Regions from separate parts of the Jeotgalibacillus sp. JSM ZJ347 genome, predicted to be linked through region 2. Evidence: riboswitches for the same ligand, from Rfam matches in the RefSeq annotation. Region 2 holds a riboswitch; each other region holds the start of a gene.
What was found. A riboswitch is a leader RNA that binds a small molecule or an ion and turns the genes downstream of it on or off. The one in region 2 is predicted to bind cyclic di-GMP.
Positions count from the first base shown of each region.

Region 1: it holds a riboswitch for cyclic di-GMP, as region 2 does, so the genes downstream of both, ACH6CZ_RS07195 (amidase) here and ACH6CZ_RS14550 (anti-repressor SinI family protein) in region 2, are expected to answer to the same signal.
Region 3: it holds a riboswitch for cyclic di-GMP, as region 2 does, so the genes downstream of both, ACH6CZ_RS06445 (HD-GYP domain-containing protein) here and ACH6CZ_RS14550 (anti-repressor SinI family protein) in region 2, are expected to answer to the same signal.

Region 1 covers NZ_JBISEN010000002.1:257,037-262,882, forward strand. The annotation lists gene ACH6CZ_RS07180 (thioredoxin family protein) at 1-313, shown strand, start outside; gene ACH6CZ_RS07185 (ABC transporter ATP-binding protein) at 407-1,138, shown strand; gene ACH6CZ_RS07190 (ABC transporter permease) at 1,135-1,893, shown strand; cyclic di-GMP riboswitch class I at 1,952-2,028, shown strand; gene ACH6CZ_RS07195 (amidase) at 2,070-2,942, shown strand; gene ACH6CZ_RS07200 (diguanylate cyclase) at 3,067-4,698, shown strand; gene ACH6CZ_RS07205 (HEAT repeat domain-containing protein) at 4,698-5,732, shown strand; gene ACH6CZ_RS07210 (glycosyltransferase family 2 protein) at 5,732-5,846, shown strand, end outside.
Region 2 covers NZ_JBISEN010000006.1:66,857-72,702, reverse strand. The annotation lists gene purH (bifunctional phosphoribosylaminoimidazolecarboxamide formyltransferase/IMP cyclohydrolase) at 1-1,053, shown strand, start outside; gene purD (phosphoribosylamine--glycine ligase) at 1,236-2,492, shown strand; cyclic di-GMP riboswitch class I at 3,005-3,102, shown strand; gene ACH6CZ_RS14550 (anti-repressor SinI family protein) at 3,137-3,283, shown strand; gene ACH6CZ_RS14545 (helix-turn-helix domain-containing protein) at 3,335-3,655, opposite strand; gene ACH6CZ_RS14540 (adenine deaminase C-terminal domain-containing protein) at 3,994-5,733, shown strand; gene ACH6CZ_RS14535 (YerC/YecD family TrpR-related protein) at 5,810-5,846, shown strand, end outside.
Region 3 covers NZ_JBISEN010000002.1:105,187-111,032, reverse strand. The annotation lists gene ACH6CZ_RS06460 (phospholipase D-like domain-containing protein) at 1-409, opposite strand, end outside; gene ACH6CZ_RS06455 (peptide-methionine (S)-S-oxide reductase) at 814-1,287, opposite strand; gene ACH6CZ_RS06450 (NAD(P)/FAD-dependent oxidoreductase) at 1,459-2,685, shown strand; gene ACH6CZ_RS06445 (HD-GYP domain-containing protein) at 2,746-3,381, opposite strand; cyclic di-GMP riboswitch class II at 3,390-3,472, opposite strand; gene ACH6CZ_RS06440 (TetR/AcrR family transcriptional regulator) at 3,473-4,063, opposite strand; gene ACH6CZ_RS06435 (GGDEF domain-containing protein) at 4,527-5,618, shown strand; gene ACH6CZ_RS06430 (LysR family transcriptional regulator) at 5,817-5,846, opposite strand, start outside.

The sequences.
Region 1 (5,846 bases), on a different contig from region 2:
TCGTTCAAATGAAGAACTTGACCATATGATGAAACAACCGTTAAGCGTACTATATATTTCACGGGATGGCTGCAGTGTATGTCACGCACTGCTTCCGAAAATTCAGCAGGTGATGGAAGATTATCCTGAGGTTGAATTTGGTCATATCCTTGCTGATGAATATGAAGAAGTGGCCGGGAAACTATCTATCTTCACCGTGCCGGTCGTGCTGATTTTCTCTGATGGAAAAGAGCTATTAAGAGATGCAAGGTTTATTAGAGTGGAAGAATTCAGGGATTCATTAGATAAAATGACCGACATTCTGGAACAATAAAAAGGCAGGCTGCTCAGCTTGCCTTTTTGTGATTTATTTATTATCATTATTACATTATAATAATTATAAATAAGAAAAAAGGAAGTAATGACAATGACAAAAGATGCTCAGGCTGCAATTCAGTTCAGCCATGTAAATTATCAATCAGGCGACACGAAAATCCTGCACGATATTACAGGCTGGTTTCCGAAAAACAGAATTACCACACTTGTAGGGCCGTCCGGTGCAGGTAAAACAACACTATTCAGGCTTTGCAACGGATTGATTTCCCCTGATTCAGGTGAGATCTATATAGATGATCAGAGAATTTCTTCATACGAGCCGGTTGAGCTCAGAAGAAAAGTGGGGATTGCGCTGCAAACAGCCACAATGGTACCGGGTACCGTGCGTAAAAACATGGCGCTGCCCTTTGAACTTCAGGGTAAAGAGCTCTCCGATGAAACAGCAGAAGAGATGATCAGGCTTGTTGGTCTTGATGAAAGTTTTCTTGAACGGGATGCAAAGGACCTATCAGGTGGTCAGCGGCAGAAGGTGTCGATTGCAAGAACACTAGTGATGAAGCCTGAGATTCTGCTTCTCGATGAGATTACTTCATCGCTTGACCGTGTATCCCAGCAGGAAGTTGAAGAGCTGATTGTCAGAATCAATGAAACTTATCAGACAACGATCATGTGGATCACACACAACCTGCGGCAGGCGTTATCAATTGGTGAATACACCTGGGTCATGATGGACGGGGAGCTCGTAGAAACAGGTGAAAGCAGCCTGCTGAAGGACCCGCAGAACCCAAGAGTTAAAACCTTTGTAAAGGGGGAAGCGGAATGAGTTTTCTTTTACTTGGTTTATCACTTATTTTCGTATTGATTCCCCTTGTTTTGTCAAAAACACTGAACCTCGGTCTTGAAAAGGATGCAGTTGTTGCCACGATAAGAGCGATCATCCAGCTCCTTGCAGTTGGTTATATTCTGCAGTTTGTATTTAATGCGGAGAACTTTTTCTATATCTTTCTCATGGTGTTACTGATTATTGGTGCAGCAGTTCAGAATGCGCGTAAAAAAGGCGTTTCGATTAAAGGCATCACATGGAAGCTGATTGTGACATTTGTATTTATTGAAGTGTTGACGCAGGGCATTTTGCTCGGTCTGAATATCACACCGGCTACTGCGCAGTATATAATTCCAATCAGCGGAATGGTAATTGGTAACTCAATGGTTTTATCAATCTTGTTTTTAAACCGTTTCACTTCTGAAATCGAATCAAAAGAAGCTGAGACTGAGCTCATCCTATCACTGGGCGGCACACCGAAACAGGCCATTCACCGGCCTCTGATTGCATCAATTCAGGCAAGTACAATTCCGACAATCGAAAGTCAGAAGACAATCGGACTTGTTCAGCTTCCCGGTATGATGAGCGGTCAGATTATTGCAGGTGCAGACCCACTGCAGGCAGTCATGTTTCAGCTGTTGATTATCTTCCTTTTATTGACCACAGCGGTTGTGACAAGTGCAATGCTAGGTTTTCTTTCATACCCGACGTTATTTAATGAACGTATGCAGCTATTAAAGCCTGAGAAAAAATAATGCAAATTATTTTTGCGTAGACGTCCCTTCTAAATGGTCGTATAATTTTTACAAACGAATCTGATAAGGGCAAACTTCTCCGAAAGGGAAGGACGCAAAGCCGTGAACCTGTCAAATGGTTGTCTGGCTGCCGGGTTCTCATTCTATGAGGCCCACCTTATAGAATGGAGGACAACGTGAAAAAGGTGATTTGTTCTGCGCTAGTATGTCTAATTGTAGGAATGGTGTATAGTATGTCAATACCTGCAAAAGCTTCAACAATTGAAAGAGCCACATGGTTATGGAACCCATGGTCGTTGATTAATGAAACGCCTGACACACTGAACTTTTTAACTGAAAAACAGGTAACGAAAGTATATGTACAGATTGATCATGACGTCTCCGTTGACGTCTACCGGTCATTTATTCAAGGTGCGACAGCAAGAGGGATCGACGTGTATGCGCTTGATGGTGCACCGGACTGGGCTGCACCAAAGGGATATCTGCAGCTGAGACAGCTGCTTGGCTGGGTAGAGCAATATCAGGTGGCTTCACCAGCAGACGCTGACTTTAAGGGAATTCATCTGGATGTTGAACCGTACCTGTACAGCGGGTGGAATTCAAAACGTGCGACTGTGATTAAAGCCTATCAGTCTCTGATGAAAGAGGCTGGTGATAAAGCGGGTCAATTAAATATCGGGATAGAAGCGGATGTTCCTTTTTGGTTTGATGAAATTAAATATAAAAACACATATGGAACCGGGTTACTCTCTGACTGGGTTCAGAAGGAAACGGACAGTGTTACAATCATGGCTTATCGCGATTCTGCGGCTGCGCTGATTCCATTAACACTGCATGAACTGGAACACGGTCAAAAGCTGGGGAAACCTGTCACGATAGGAGTGGAAACGGGGATGACAGCTGAAGGAGATTATCTGACCTTTTACCAGGAAGGCGAAGCTGTGATGAAACAGGAACTGGACCGAGTATACGATCAAGTAAAGAACTATGCGAGTTTCAAAGGTTTTGCCATTCATCATACTGAAAGCTGGAAAACTCTGAGGCCTTAAAACTTAAAAAACTTTCCTTAAATTAAAAGGAAAGTTTTTTTCGTTGTTAAAAGAGTTGTATAATAGGAAAAAAGAACAGAATGCTAATGTGAAAATACGAACATTTACATAGGATGTGGAGCATATGAGTACAAAATATCAGGAGATGTTGAATAAAAGAATCGAACAGACAGTAAGGGAGTGGAGTGCAAAAGACGCTGTTACTGAAGATGAGTGTTATCGCTTCTTCCATGGATTAAAAGGAACAGCGGGAACAATCGGACTGACAGAACTATCCAATCAGGCTGAGCGGGCCCTGTCGGAGCTTAAGGAAGACAGTATGCGGGTATTATCAGGAAATGAATGGAGAAAATTTTTTTCAATACCTCAAACTGAGACTATCGTGCAGCAGGCGGCAACGATTGACCGGCTTGAAGAAGACCTGCAGAGAGAAGAGGATTATCAATACGAAGATATTCCATTCATTCTGATGATAGAAAAGGATGTTGAGTTTCTTAAAAGAATGAAAGGCTTTCTTGAAGAACACGAATTTCAGGTAATTACAGCAGTGACACTCACAAAGGGACTGGAACATTACTATGATCTGTCACCGGACTTATTGATCGTTGATCTGGGTTTGCTGTCGGAAGGTGAAGATCCATTGATCAGTGAAATGATGAAGAAAGCCAGAAAAGACCTTACGCCAATTGTGCTTGTAAGCGGGGAATTGACAGATGAAAAAAGAATCGCAGCTTATGAAACGGGTGTACTGGATGTAATCGGAAAGCCGATAAATGAAAATATTATCATTCCTTTTTTAAAAAACCGGATGTTTCAACGGAATATGCTCCTCAGGCAAATTAGAAATGATTTCTTGACCGGTGCGCTGAAGAGAGACTGTCTTGATCAGGAAGTCCTGAAAGTGACGAAGAAAATGGTTGATGGTGATATGAGTTCAGCTGTGTTCGCCATGGTTGATTTGGATCATTTTAAGCAGGTGAATGATTCTTATGGTCACCCTGCCGGTGATGAGGTGCTGAAGGCTTTTGCGAATATAATATTAGAAACGAAAGATCCCGGAGATCGATTAATCCGCTTTGGAGGAGAGGAGTTCTCAGTGATCCTGCCGGATACAACGTATCAAGAAGCGGAGAAGAAAATGCAGAACTGGCGGGAGACTTTCAATCAACAGGTGTTTACAGCAGGAGAGCAGGAATTTAACGTACAGTTCTCAGCAGGTTTGATGGAATGGCATCAGACTGTTCACGTAAAAGAGATTATTGAGTGTGCTGATAAATCTCTTTATTTTGCAAAAGAAAAAGGGAGAAATTGTACTGTACGCTATACAGAGGTTATTCAAATGCAACTTGCGGCTGAACAAATGATGCTGATTGTAGTAGATGACGACGAACTGGTAAGAGAGATGCTGAAGGATCACTTTGAAAGACGCGGAAAAGTTGGCGGACGTTCTGTCAGTGTGAGAACCTATTCGAACGGCGTTGATTTTCTGCAGGATGATTGGTATGTGCCAGGCAAAAAATATATGATCCTACTTGATGGAATGATGCCTAAAATGGATGGGATCGAGGTGCTTGCAAAGCTTAGAGAATTATATGGAACTAAAAATATTCTAGTTTCCATGTTAACTGCAAGACAGGGAGACCAGGAAGTTGAAAGGGCGCTCGGACTGGGTGCTGATGATTATATGGTGAAACCGTTCAATGTGAGGGAAGTAGCTTCAAGAATTGACCGTATGATGGAAAGGATGTTCAATTAATGATCACAGTGATTTTATGGATATCAGGTTCTTTCTTGCTGCTGCAGATCATTGTGCTAATGTACTTATCGTTTTCGAAGCGGAAAGTAAACCGGCATGATCAGGAGGTCTCACGTATATATCACCAGATATTAAATTCGTATCTGGCATATCTGCATGGGGAAACTGAACATGAGCCTACTTTGCCGTCTGATGAACAAGTGCGTAATAAAGTGCTGGAAAGGCTGCTGTCGGGTTATGTATCAAATATAAAGGGTGCTGAAAACGAACAGCGTATGAAAGAGGTCGCTGAACGATACCTTACTGATCATTACCGGCACGTCCTTAAGAAAGGAAGTTGGGCAGAGCGCATTAACATACTTTTCTTTATTGAAGATTATCAAATGAGCGTGCTGCAGCAGGAAGTGAAAAATCATTATCTTTCCCTTAAGGAAAAGGATGAAGAATACAGACAGGCACTTCGTGTGCTTGCGACATTTGGAGACGACAAAGTCCTTGAGGCACTTAAAAATGATCAGACTCTTGCTGTGGGTTTTATGAAAGAGTGCTTCAGAAGACTTCCGGAAGAGTTTGTTGAAATCCTGAAAAAAGATCCGGAATTGCCAACACCAGTGCTGCTTAGCGTCATTTCTTACTTTGGCGAGACAGGTCACTATGAGCACCTGCCATATGTTGAATCACAACTGAAACATGATGAAAAAGAAGTCAGGTTAAAATCGCTTGGTGCACTATGTCAATACCGGTATATTTCATCAGCAGACCGTCTCCTCCCATTTTTGACTTCTGATATTTGGGAAGAAAGAATGTTTGCTGCAAGATTAGCAGGAATTCTCCAGCTGACAAGGTATTCAACTGCCTTGATGGAACTTGCGGGTGATACAAGCTGGTGGGTGCGTTTTGCTGCATGTGAAGCACTAAAACAATTGCCTGATGGCGAAATTCTGCTGACGTTTGCAGCAGAAGGACATGAAGATATGTACGCCAGGGATATGGCAAAGCAGCTTCAAACTTTAAGAACTGGGGTGAGCAGATAATGGAGTGGTTAAATTGGCTGGTTTACACTGCTGCTATCATCATTATTATGTATATGACCACGGTTTCCCTGCTTTATATTGGCATGTTTCTTGTTGCGGGACCACAGATCAGAA
Region 2 (5,846 bases):
GGCGTATCGCCGGAGTTCAAAAAGCGTCTTGCTGCAAAAGTGTTCAGACATACAGCAGCCTATGATTCTTACATTGCACAATACTTAACAGAGGAATCAGGAGAAGAGAACCCTGAGCGAATTACGGTTACGTATGAGCGCAAGCAGGATCTGCGCTACGGTGAAAACCCTCACCAAAAAGCAGCATTCTATCGTAATCCTTTAGGGTCTGAATTCTCGATTGCTCACGCACGACAGCATCACGGGAAAGAGCTTTCCTATAACAATATTAAAGATGCCGATGCAGCGCTTCAGATCGTAAAAGACTTTGATGAAGCAGCAGCCGTTGCGGTCAAACATATGAATCCATGCGGTGTTGGTACCGGTGAAAGTCCGCAGGAAGCATTCCAGCGCGCATTTGAAGCAGATTCCACTTCCATCTTTGGCGGTATTGTTGCATTTAATAGAGGTGTGAATAAAGAAACAGCCGAAAAACTGGCTGACATTTTTCTTGAGATCATCATTGCTCCAGCATTTTCAGATGATGCACTTGAGATTCTGACAAGAAAGAAAAATATCAGACTGCTGACTGTTCCTTTTGACCGTCATTTAAAGCATGAACATATTTATACGTCAGTTGAGGGCGGTCTGCTTGTTCAGGATCAGGACCGCTATACGCTTGAGGACGCTGACTTAAAAATCGTCACAAAACGTGAGCCGACTAAAGAAGAGTGGACAGCAATGAAGACTGCCTGGAAGGTGGTGAAGCACGTTAAGTCGAATGCGATTGTTGTTGCTGAACAGCACATGACGCTTGGAATTGGCGCGGGTCAGATGAACCGTGTCGGCGCTGCGAAAATTGCGCTTGAACAGGCGGGCAAACGCGCCGAGGGAGCTGCACTTGCTTCTGATGCCTTCTTCCCGATGAATGACACGGTTGAAGCGGCTGCGAAAGCCGGTATTACGGCGATTATTCAAACGGGTGGATCGATTAAGGATGAGGATTCGATTCAGAAAGCTGATGAGTATGGCATTGCTATGGTCATGACAGGCGTACGCCACTTTAAGCATTAATTTGTTTTGTTTTCTGGAAAATGGCGTTTGATCTTCATTTCAGGTGAACGCTATTGAGTAACCGTAAGTGAAACTTTTCTATTTGCGTAAGAGGTCCATGTCAAAGCCGCTTACAGAATATTTTTAGCCGGCTTCTCTTTGAGGCCGGCTCTTTTTTAAAAATCACTTCAGGAGGAATACACATGAATGTATTAGTAGTTGGACGCGGAGGACGCGAGCATGCACTTTGCTATAAATTTCATCAGGACACATCAGTTAGTAAGGTATATTGTGCACCGGGTAATGCAGGCATCGCAGCGCATGCTGAATGTGTGGATATTCAGGAAACAGATCAGGGTGAGTTAGTAACGTTTGCAAAAGAAAACAATATTGCCTTAACGGTTATTGGACCCGAGCAGCCGCTTGCTGAAGGGTTGACAGATCTTTTTTTAGCTGAGGGACTGAAAGTATTTGGTCCGACTAAAAAAGCCTCTGCAATTGAGGGCAGTAAAGCATTTGCAAAGGAACTGATGAAAAAATACAGCATCCCGACAGCCGACTACGAAACATTTACAAGCTTTCAGAAGGCATCTGATTACATAAAGAGTAAAGGGGCTCCGATCGTTATTAAAGCAGACGGTCTTGCAGCCGGTAAGGGTGTAGTCGTTGCAATGACTGAAAATGAAGCGCTTGAAGCAGCCGAGGATATGCTTGAACATAACCGCTTTGGTGACTCATCCGGTAAAATCGTAGTAGAAGATTTTCTGGATGGGGAAGAGTTTTCATTTATGTGTCTTGTCAACGGGGGATCTATTATTCCACTTGCGCTCGCCCAGGATCATAAAAGAGCATATGACAATGATAAAGGTCCGAATACGGGTGGCATGGGTGCATATTCACCTGTTGCGCATCTGCCTGCTGAAACAGAAGAAAAGGCAATGAATGAGATTATTGAGCCGGTTGTTCAGGCAATGATGAAAGAAGGGACGCCTTTTACAGGTGTGTTATATGCAGGATTAATTCTGACTGAAGGCGGCCCGAAAGTGATTGAATTCAATGCCCGCTTTGGCGACCCGGAGACGCAGGTTGTTCTGCATAGAATGAAATCTGACCTTGCACTGCTGCTGCTAAACTTGTTAAGAGGTGTAACGGCACAGGCTGAATGGAGTGATCATACGGTTATTGGCGTGGTCCTTGCATCAGAGGGATACCCGGGCTCCTATGAAAAAGAACATTCAGTCCAGACTATACTGGATGCGGAAACATTCTTCTATCACGCGGGTACAAAAGTACATGGCTCTGACATCGTTTCCGACGGAGGAAGAGTGCTCCTTGCTGCCGGATCAGGAGAGGGGATTGAATCGGCACGTGATGAAGTATATCGTGCGCTGGATTCAGTTCACACAGACCATTTTTTCTATAGAAAAGATATTGGCAGTAAAGCATTAAAAAGAAGTTAAAATTTTCAGAAAAATTAACTTATATGGAGCGATTGAGAGCATTTAGTTGAAAAACATTCTTTTTGCACCCTTTAAGAGCGTTTTTCCCTCTTGTATATCACTGACTATCACTTATAATGAGATTACATATATTCTTTATAGAGAACGAGAGGTGATCATATGGTGCGAAAAGAATGTCCTAAATGTATGCGCTCATCCTATAGCAGCGGGTCACGCGAAACCTGGATATGTCCGGTATGCGGTGAAGATCTCACTACATATCCGTCACTTAGAGCAATCTCTTATTACGAACTGAATCAGCATATTCGTCAATCTGTGTACCAGTATTCACCAAAATAAGTCAATTTGATATTGTAACACAAATTTAATGTTGAAAAAGTCAGAATATTTAGGTAAATATGACTATTTATTTACTTTAAACCAAGTGATAATATAAGTCTATAACATAATTCAATACTTAAACTCAAACTTTTAGCCCAATGTTGATCCCGGTGCCGCAATCGCTATGAGAGAACAGAAAAAGGCAAACCATCTGAAAGGATGGGACGCAAAGCTTACGGGTCTAAGGCCAATAAAGAGATAGGGGAGCTATGACGGCTGAGCCGCCTGAAGTACTGTAGAAAGTATTTTAGGAGGGGAATGTAATGGGTCATAAAAATGAAATCGATGTTGAATGGATGGCGCTAATTGAGGAAGCTGTACAAGCGGGAATTTCACAGGAAGAAATCAGAGATTTTCTGGAGAGTGCAGGTTCAGCCAATTGGAGGAGGAATGATTTAGTTGTTGGTTAATTCATACGCGAGACAATGAAAAAGCCTGTGCAAAGTTAGACGCTGCACAGGCTATTTTTGATTGATCCGCCATTTATTAAATTCAATAAACTCTTTAAATTGTTCTTTCGAGATCCCTGACTCCATCGCTGTCTTCGCAAGGTTTACCCATTCACTATCCACATTTTTTTCATCGCTGTCCGGATCCAGTAGAGAGTTGACCGTTACACCAAGTACAGGAGCTATTTTTTCTAAAAATTGGATAGAAGGATTTTTCTGAAGATTTCTCTCAAGAGAACTGATATATGATTTAGCAACGCCTGCCTGTTCAGCCAGTTCAGTCAGCGACATTTTCTTTTCTTTTCTTAAAGCTTTAACGCGGTCTCCAATCATGACAATCACTCTCTTTGCTTAAATATTCTTATATAAATAATATCATACAAATAAAAAAAGACCACTAATAACTGTAATTGAAAAAAATCATTTGACTGAATATTCAATATATTTTTTAACAACATATGATTAATACAGTAAATGTATATTTATCTATCGCACTTAAGAATATTTTAAGATGCTAAAGGAAAAGATTGATGATCAATATGGATTTAAATGTATTTTTTAAAAATAATGTTCACTTATGCACATAATCATTAAAAAGTCACATTTCTTTTGTGCGGTGACGCGTAAAATATGGTAAACTGAATGAAACTTTTAGAGGAATGCTTGGAGTGATGAGAGTGGAACAGAGATTCCCGTGGAAGATCAGTCATTTAAGAGGCCATACCTCCATTTTGGAAGGGAAAAAATCCCCTGATCTTGTACTTGCTGATGTAAATTATTTAAATTCGTCCCTTCATCAATGGGTGAGAGGGAATATATGGATCTATCAGGATAGAATTATTTATGCAGGGAGCGGTATGCCTGAGAAAATGAATGGAACTGAAGTGCTTCACCTTGAGGATAAATGGATTGTACCCGGTTATATTGAACCACATGTCCATCCATTTCAATTGTATAATCCGCAAAGTTTTGGAGAATATGCAGCGAAGCGTGGAACGACCACATTTATTCAGGATAATTTAATGCTCCTTTTATTATGCGACAAAAAGAAAGCGCTTCCTTTTATGCAGCAATTCAAAACTTCACCGCTGACTTACTACTGGTGGAGCAGGCTGGATTCTCAGACTGAGCTTCGCAATGAAGAAGAAGTTTTTACAAATGGTGAAGTGCTTTCCTGGCTTGATGACCCGAGCGTTTTACTTGCTGGGGAGCTGACTTCATGGCCTAAGCTTGCTGAAGGGGATGATCTGCTGCTGAGCTGGGTGCAGGAAGCACGTCTGCGATATAAGAGGGTTGAAGGTCACCTGCCGGGAGCATCAGAAAAGACGATTGCAAAAATGTCGTTGCTCGGTGTAACGGGAGACCATGAAGCGATGACAGGTGATGATGTGTGGAAGCGTCTTGAGCAGGGGCTTGCCGTGACGCTCAGACATTCATCAATCAGACCTGATCTGCCAAAGCTGATTAGAGAACTTAAAGAGCGGAAGCTTTATTCTTTTGACTCATTAATGATGACCACCGATGGCTCAAGTCCGTCATTTTATGAAAGCGGTATCATGGATCAGCTAGTACAGATTGCGATTGATGAGGGTGTAGAACCGATTGAAGCCTATCACATGGCTTCATATGCCATTGCAAAATATTACCGCCTGGATTATATGCAGGGGATGATTGCGACGGGACGACTCGCAACGTTAAATATTCTAAGCGATCCGGAAAATCCGGTGCCTGAATCAGTGATGTCAAAAGGGGAATGGATCTTGAAAGATGGACAGGAGCAGGAACCACAGTTCAAACCCGACTGGTCAGAGATTAACCCGCTTGAGATCGACTGGGAGCTGGAAGCTGACGATCTTCAGTTTTCTATGCCGTGTGGGATCGATATGGTCAATAACGTGATCACCAAGCCATATTCAGTATCCATTGATGCGAGTGTGAACGAGCTTCCTCGGAATAATGATGAGAGCTTTCTCATGCTTGTTGACCGTCACGGAGAATGGAAAATCTGTACGCTGATTAAAGGGTTTGCGAGTACCCTTGGTGGACTGGCTTCTTCTTTTTCAAGCACAGGTGATATTTTACTGATTGGCAAAAGCAAAAAAGATTTGCTGGATGCCTTCAAAAGAATGAAAGAAATCGGTGGAGGCATCGTACTGATGGATCAGGGGGAAATCTTGCATGAGATTCCACTGTCACTTGGCGGTGTCATGTCAGATCAGCCGATGGAAACACTGATTGAGGATGAAAAGAAACTGCGCTGTGTTTTGAAGGAATGCGGGTATTGTTTTGATGATCCTGTGTATACATTGCTATTTCTATCTTCAACTCACTTACCTTATTTAAGGGTGACACAGCGCGGAATCTATGATGTAAAGAAGAAAACGGTACTCTTTCCAACGATAATGCGTTAAAATGTAAAAGAGTCCTATTTTTAGCTGAGCACACGTTTGCTCTTGCAATACTTTTAAAAGGAGCTGTATCTGTCTGATGCAAATCGATAAGTTAAGAGGGAAGGAACTGGACC
Region 3 (5,846 bases), on a different contig from region 2:
CAACCGAATCAACTAGCACACCGGCTGCATCTCGCAGCTCCAGGGTTTCACCACTGTTTCCAAGCGAACCGCTGTAGATCAGGTCAGCAGCGATTCCTGGCACTGTATCATCATCTGTTTTTTCCAGCAGAAAAGATCCACCAGCCGGAATCTGGCCTTCTAACGCAACCGCGGGGGTGCCGTCCTGCGCATTTAATGACCAGCCTGTTAAATTAATAGTTTCAGATGTATTGTTATAGAGCTCCATCCACTCATCTGAATAACTGTACGTTGTGCCCATCCAGGCAATTTCATTAATGACCACGTCATTCGCCGTGACCGCTTCCGCTCTTTCTTCATTTCCATAGACAGGAACAAACAAAGAGATCACCAGAGACAAAATCAAAGAACGATTCAAAACCTTTTTCAAAGCTGACAACTCCTTCATGATTTTTACTACACAAGTATATAGGAGCTGAGCGCTCAATTGTTAAGCTACAGATAAGTATTTGTAAATATGAGAAAATTGCTTCTTAAGTCTGGTATCTCAATCAGGAATTCCTGCATTGATTGAAGCTTTTTCATATGAGGGTGAGCAGTTCTTTTCGATGGAATTTATTAAAGGTCAAAATATAGAGGATACTTTATTTGCGACTGGACAGCAGTACACTGAAAAAGAATGTCTGGAAATCGTTCAGAAACTGACTGAAATCGTCTGTTATATTCGTCAGAAGTGCGTTTATCATGGAAATATAAGAATTCCAAAGGGAGTTGTAACAGACTCCCTTTGCCTAGAGCATAATATCGCTCATGATTTTCTACAACTAAAATCCCTCACGTGCGGTATTTATTCATCAGTTCTTCAGAAATATGGCAGTAGTCATCCGGACACTTATCAAGCCGGTCCTGATGCTCCTCCGCGCTCCGCACATAGTTGGTGAGCGGCAGCACTTCAACCGCGATACGGTCAGCGTCATCTCTATTCTGGATGAACGTCCTTGCCACCTCTAAATGCCTTGAAGCTTCACTATATACACCAGTTCTGTACTTCTCCCCGACATCAATGCCTTGCTTATTCACGCTATAAGGATCAATGATTTCAAAGAAATACGCCATCAGCTGCTCCATGGTCACGAACTCTGGATCAAATTCAGTTTTCACACATTCCGCAAACCCATCATAATCACCATCCAGCGTACTCGTTGATCCGTTCGCTCTTCCTGCTTTTGTAGCGGTCACACCAGGCAGGGTTTTGATAAATGCCTGCACACCCCACAGACAGCCTCCTGCAAAATAGACGGTTTCCATTTGTTCACCTCATTAGTACTTACTCTTTCATTGTTACATACTATTTTACATGGCATGTGGGTTTTGCACACCTGATTAGCGCAGTCTGGGTCTGACCCAGACTGCGCTCGGCATACACAACCGAAATCTGGACATAGTAACGTTATCTAATTTACTTTTAGGAGGTTCCACATGAAACGTCAAACCGGTACCTATTACTGGCCAACTACTTTTCCAGATGCACCAGCTTATCCCTCGTTAGAAACAGACCTGTCCTGTGACGTCTTGATTGTTGGCGGTGGCAGCTCAGGTGCACAGTGCGCGTATCATCTTGCTGATCACGATCTCGATGTCGTTGTAATTGAAAAATCAAGGATCGCGAGCGGCAGCACTGTCACAAATACTGCCATACTTCAATATTCCGGTGAGAAGATGTTCACCAGTTTAGTGAATACCTTTGGAGAAGACTACATTGCGAGACATTTAAAGTTGCTGAAGGAAGCAATTGATGAAATTGAAGCAACGTCCAGTCATACAAACATTGACTGTGAATTCACCAGAAGAGACACCCTTTATTCTGCAAGTTGCCCGGAAGACGTGTACAAGCTGCGAAAGGAATATGATTATTTAAAACAGCATGGCTGTGAGGTCGACTTTTTAAAAAGAGATGAGATTGAAGCGAAGTACCCTTTCAGCCGGGAAGCTGCGATTTACTCCTACAATGACGGGGAAATCAACCCGTTCACCTATACGCACGCCTTATTTGAAGAATCGGTCGCACAGGGTGTACGTGTATTCGAACATACTGAAATGAATGGACAGCACTTTGATCGGGAAACCGGCAATATGATTGTGACTACAAAGAACGGCTATACCATCGAGGCACGGCACGTAATCTTTGCGGCAGGATATGAAGGCATGGATATTAAAAAAGAGAAAAAAGCTTCCTTTGCAAGCACCTTTACTGTCACCACAAATCCGGTTGAGGACCTGTCAGAATGGTATAACCGGACAATCCTCTGGGATACCGCACGGCCTTATTTATATGTAAGAACGACAAAAGACAACAGGATCATTATAGGCGGATTAGATGAAAACACAGATGAAGAAGGAGACAGAAATAGTAAATTAACTCATAAAAAACGTCAATTAATTAAGGAATTTAATCAATTGTTTCCGGATATAAAAGTTGAGCCTGAGTTTTATTTGGCTTCATCTTATGGCGGGATTGTGGATGGAGTCCCTGCGGTCGGAAAATATGAAGAATTTCCGGGCTGCTATTTTGTATTTGCGTTTGGCGATAATGGAATGGTGTACGGGCAGGTGCTGGCGAAGTTAATTGCTGAAGAAATTACACATGGAAAAAGTCAGGATCTAGCGATGTATTTGCAGGACCGGCCGCTGCTGGAGAATGTCTGACTGGTATACTAGAAACTTTAATTTGCAGAAAAGAACTTCCAACACTGAGGAAGTGCTTTTTTATGACAGCCCATACCAGTCAAATCGTCGATCGTTTGATCTCTTCTTCTGCGGAAGACTAAATAACTTTGAAAATGAGCAAAAGGCGTCAATAAATCGTTGATCATAATATTTACCAGCGTATTTTTTCAGTTCGGATAAGGCTTCATCCCTTGAGAATACATGCCCGTATGGACGTTCAGCGGTCATCGCTTCGAAGCTGTCAACGATGCGAAGAATACGGACAGCGTCACCTAAGTTAATGTGTTTATTCGACCTCGGATAGCCTGACTGATCTATATTTTTGTGGTGGTACAGTACAATATCCGGATCAATCAGAATGTTTTGATGCGCTTGTAAAATATCCAAAGAAAAAGCCGGGTGTTCCTGTAGCTGTGACCATTCATGTTGTGTCAGACTCGTTGTTTTCTGAAGAAGATCAGAAGGAATTTTTAATTTTCCGATATCATGAAATAAAACAGATTGCACTGCAGCTTCCGTTAAGCAGTGATCTAATGAAAGATATTCACAAAAGTGAATATAGTATGCCGTAGTCTGTAATGAATGAATATATGAACATTCATCATGTATTTCTAATTGGCTGAGCAACTCTTCAGATTCCTGAAGGATTATATGATTGATCGCTGACCTTTGCATTGAGTCACCTCCCAGAGAGCCGGTTGCACAAATGACTCCCTGTCATTTAAGTGCCCAAATAAAACTACAGTGCATCGCATCTCTGCATGATTTATTTTTTAATGTTTATACCGTTCAAAAATATGTTTAACATCACTTCCAGCAGTTTTTCATTATCAGTCACAGAATCATATAAATGAGCCAGTGTAGCCCCTTCTAATAAGCAATAAAAAGAATGAGCAAGATAAACGGGGCTGTGCTCACTGGTAATTTGATTTGTTGTTAACCCGTGCAAAAAAACTTCCTCAAGATAGGTTAATAGTATATTTTTTGATCGCAGCATTTTCTGACTTACGTCTTCTTGAAAGGAAGAAGGAGGCGCAATCAGGGCGAGCTGCCAGAAAACAGACAAATAGGTTTCTTTTTGGGAAGTCTGATAGACGTTACATAAAATTTCACTTAATGCTTTTTCTGTTGTAGCAGATTTCAGGCTGCTCCTTTTCCGACTCCAGTAATGCTGATGAAAATTAATTAAGTAATCGAGGGCTTTCATATAAAGATCTTCTTTACTGGAAAAATGGCTGTAAATAGACGATTTTGTGAGCTGGGATTCTTCTGAAATTAATGAGATTGAAGCCCCTTCATAGCCACGCCGTGCAAAAAGACGAATTGCGCTTTGAATAATCAGTAGTTTCGTGTTCATAATTCACCAACTTTTTTTCATCAGAATCGTTATAGTGACAACCGAACGTTCGGTTATATTACTGCAAAAAATATGACTGAATGATCATCATTTCTCTGACCGCCCGCTTCTCTTCATCCAGCTTTGACATATGAATATCTTTCTTTCTATTTTCGATAAAAGTCTTAAACTCTCCTTTCGTTTTATTAGATGATTCAGCTAACTTAGCAAGCTTATATAAATTTTTTTCACTTTTAGTGACCAGAAAAACCATCCCTTTCCTAAATGATTTTATATCAATCATCGTATTTATATACTAATATTTAACACATATACACAAAATCGTTAATAGTTAAATAGAACTATTTATTCTGAAAATTCGGTAAAAATAGTATGCAGATAGCTGAACGATCGGTTAGTATATATGTATATCATTCATTTAGTTGTTACATGTCAGGATTATGTGAACGGGGGAACACAGGGTATGATTTTAGTCATTGAAGGTCTATTTCTTAATATTTGCATTATCCTAGCACTTACCTTTTTTTATCTTCAATTAAAATGGCGAATCATCAAAGATCGTATTCCAGAGAATGCAATGCATTGGATTGATGGACTTGCAGGTGGCGTCCTTGGTATTATGCTGATTCATTTTTCCATTCGGGTAACAGAAGAAACGATTGTCGACTTAAGGTTCGTTCCAATCCTGCTTTTAATTCTTTTTATCGGGGTACGCCCTGCACTGATCGGCGTAATTCTGATTATTTTCGGCAGATTTGCTTACGGTGTGAATAGTTCTTCTTTTTCCGGCATGATTTTTATAGTGGCAATGCTGATTGGATTTTATATGATCAACAAAAGAATGGGAAAATCAAATATCACTAAAAAAGTAACCTATATGATTTTACTCTCCAATATTGTCTTTACTATTTTACTTTCTAATCTTGTACGTGATGTGGAAGTACTAAAAACGATTGTACCAATGTATTGGGTGATTTCTTCAATTGGTGCCTATCTGTCTGTCATTGCAATTGCTTACTTTAAAAAATCTCAAGATCTCTTCCAGACGTATAAAGAACAGTCCGAAATCGATTTTTTAACCGGATTGAATAACGTCCGGCAGTTTGATCAATTGTGGAATAAGAGTATAAATATAGCTGTAGAAAAACAGGAGAGTATCTCTCTTTTATTAATCGATATTGATTTCTTCAAACGGGTGAATGACACGTATGGCCATGCTGCCGGAGATGAGGTTTTACAGCAATTAGGGAAGATATTAAACCTGCACACTCGTTCATTTGATATTGTATCAAGGAATGGCGGCGAAGAATTTTCTGTTATTTTAAAAGGTTGCAGCCACAAAATAACATTGAAAATAGCAGAGAGAATCCGTAAATCAATTGAAGATTTTTCGTTTGAGATTTCTAACTCGAAATCGCCACTTAACATCACTGTATCTATTGGTGTATCGACCTATCCGCATGCTGACGAAACGCCTGAATCAATGATCGAGTCAACTGACAAATTATTATATAAAGCCAAACGGTTAGGCAGAAACAGAGTGGTATCCAGCTGAATTGACTTTGCCGGATAGGGTAGGCGGAATAAAGAGATGAGGACGTTGGGTTTTAGGTGAAGTTTTTCGGTGTCTTGAACATTTATCACTTGTTGTTATGAACTACTTCCACACAATTATATTTATATAAATCATATGAATTGAGTGGAAGTGGGTTCTCGCACAGGGTCGTTCTTCAGCGGATCATTTTAAAAATATTCATATTAGTAAAAAATTTTCAAAATTGGT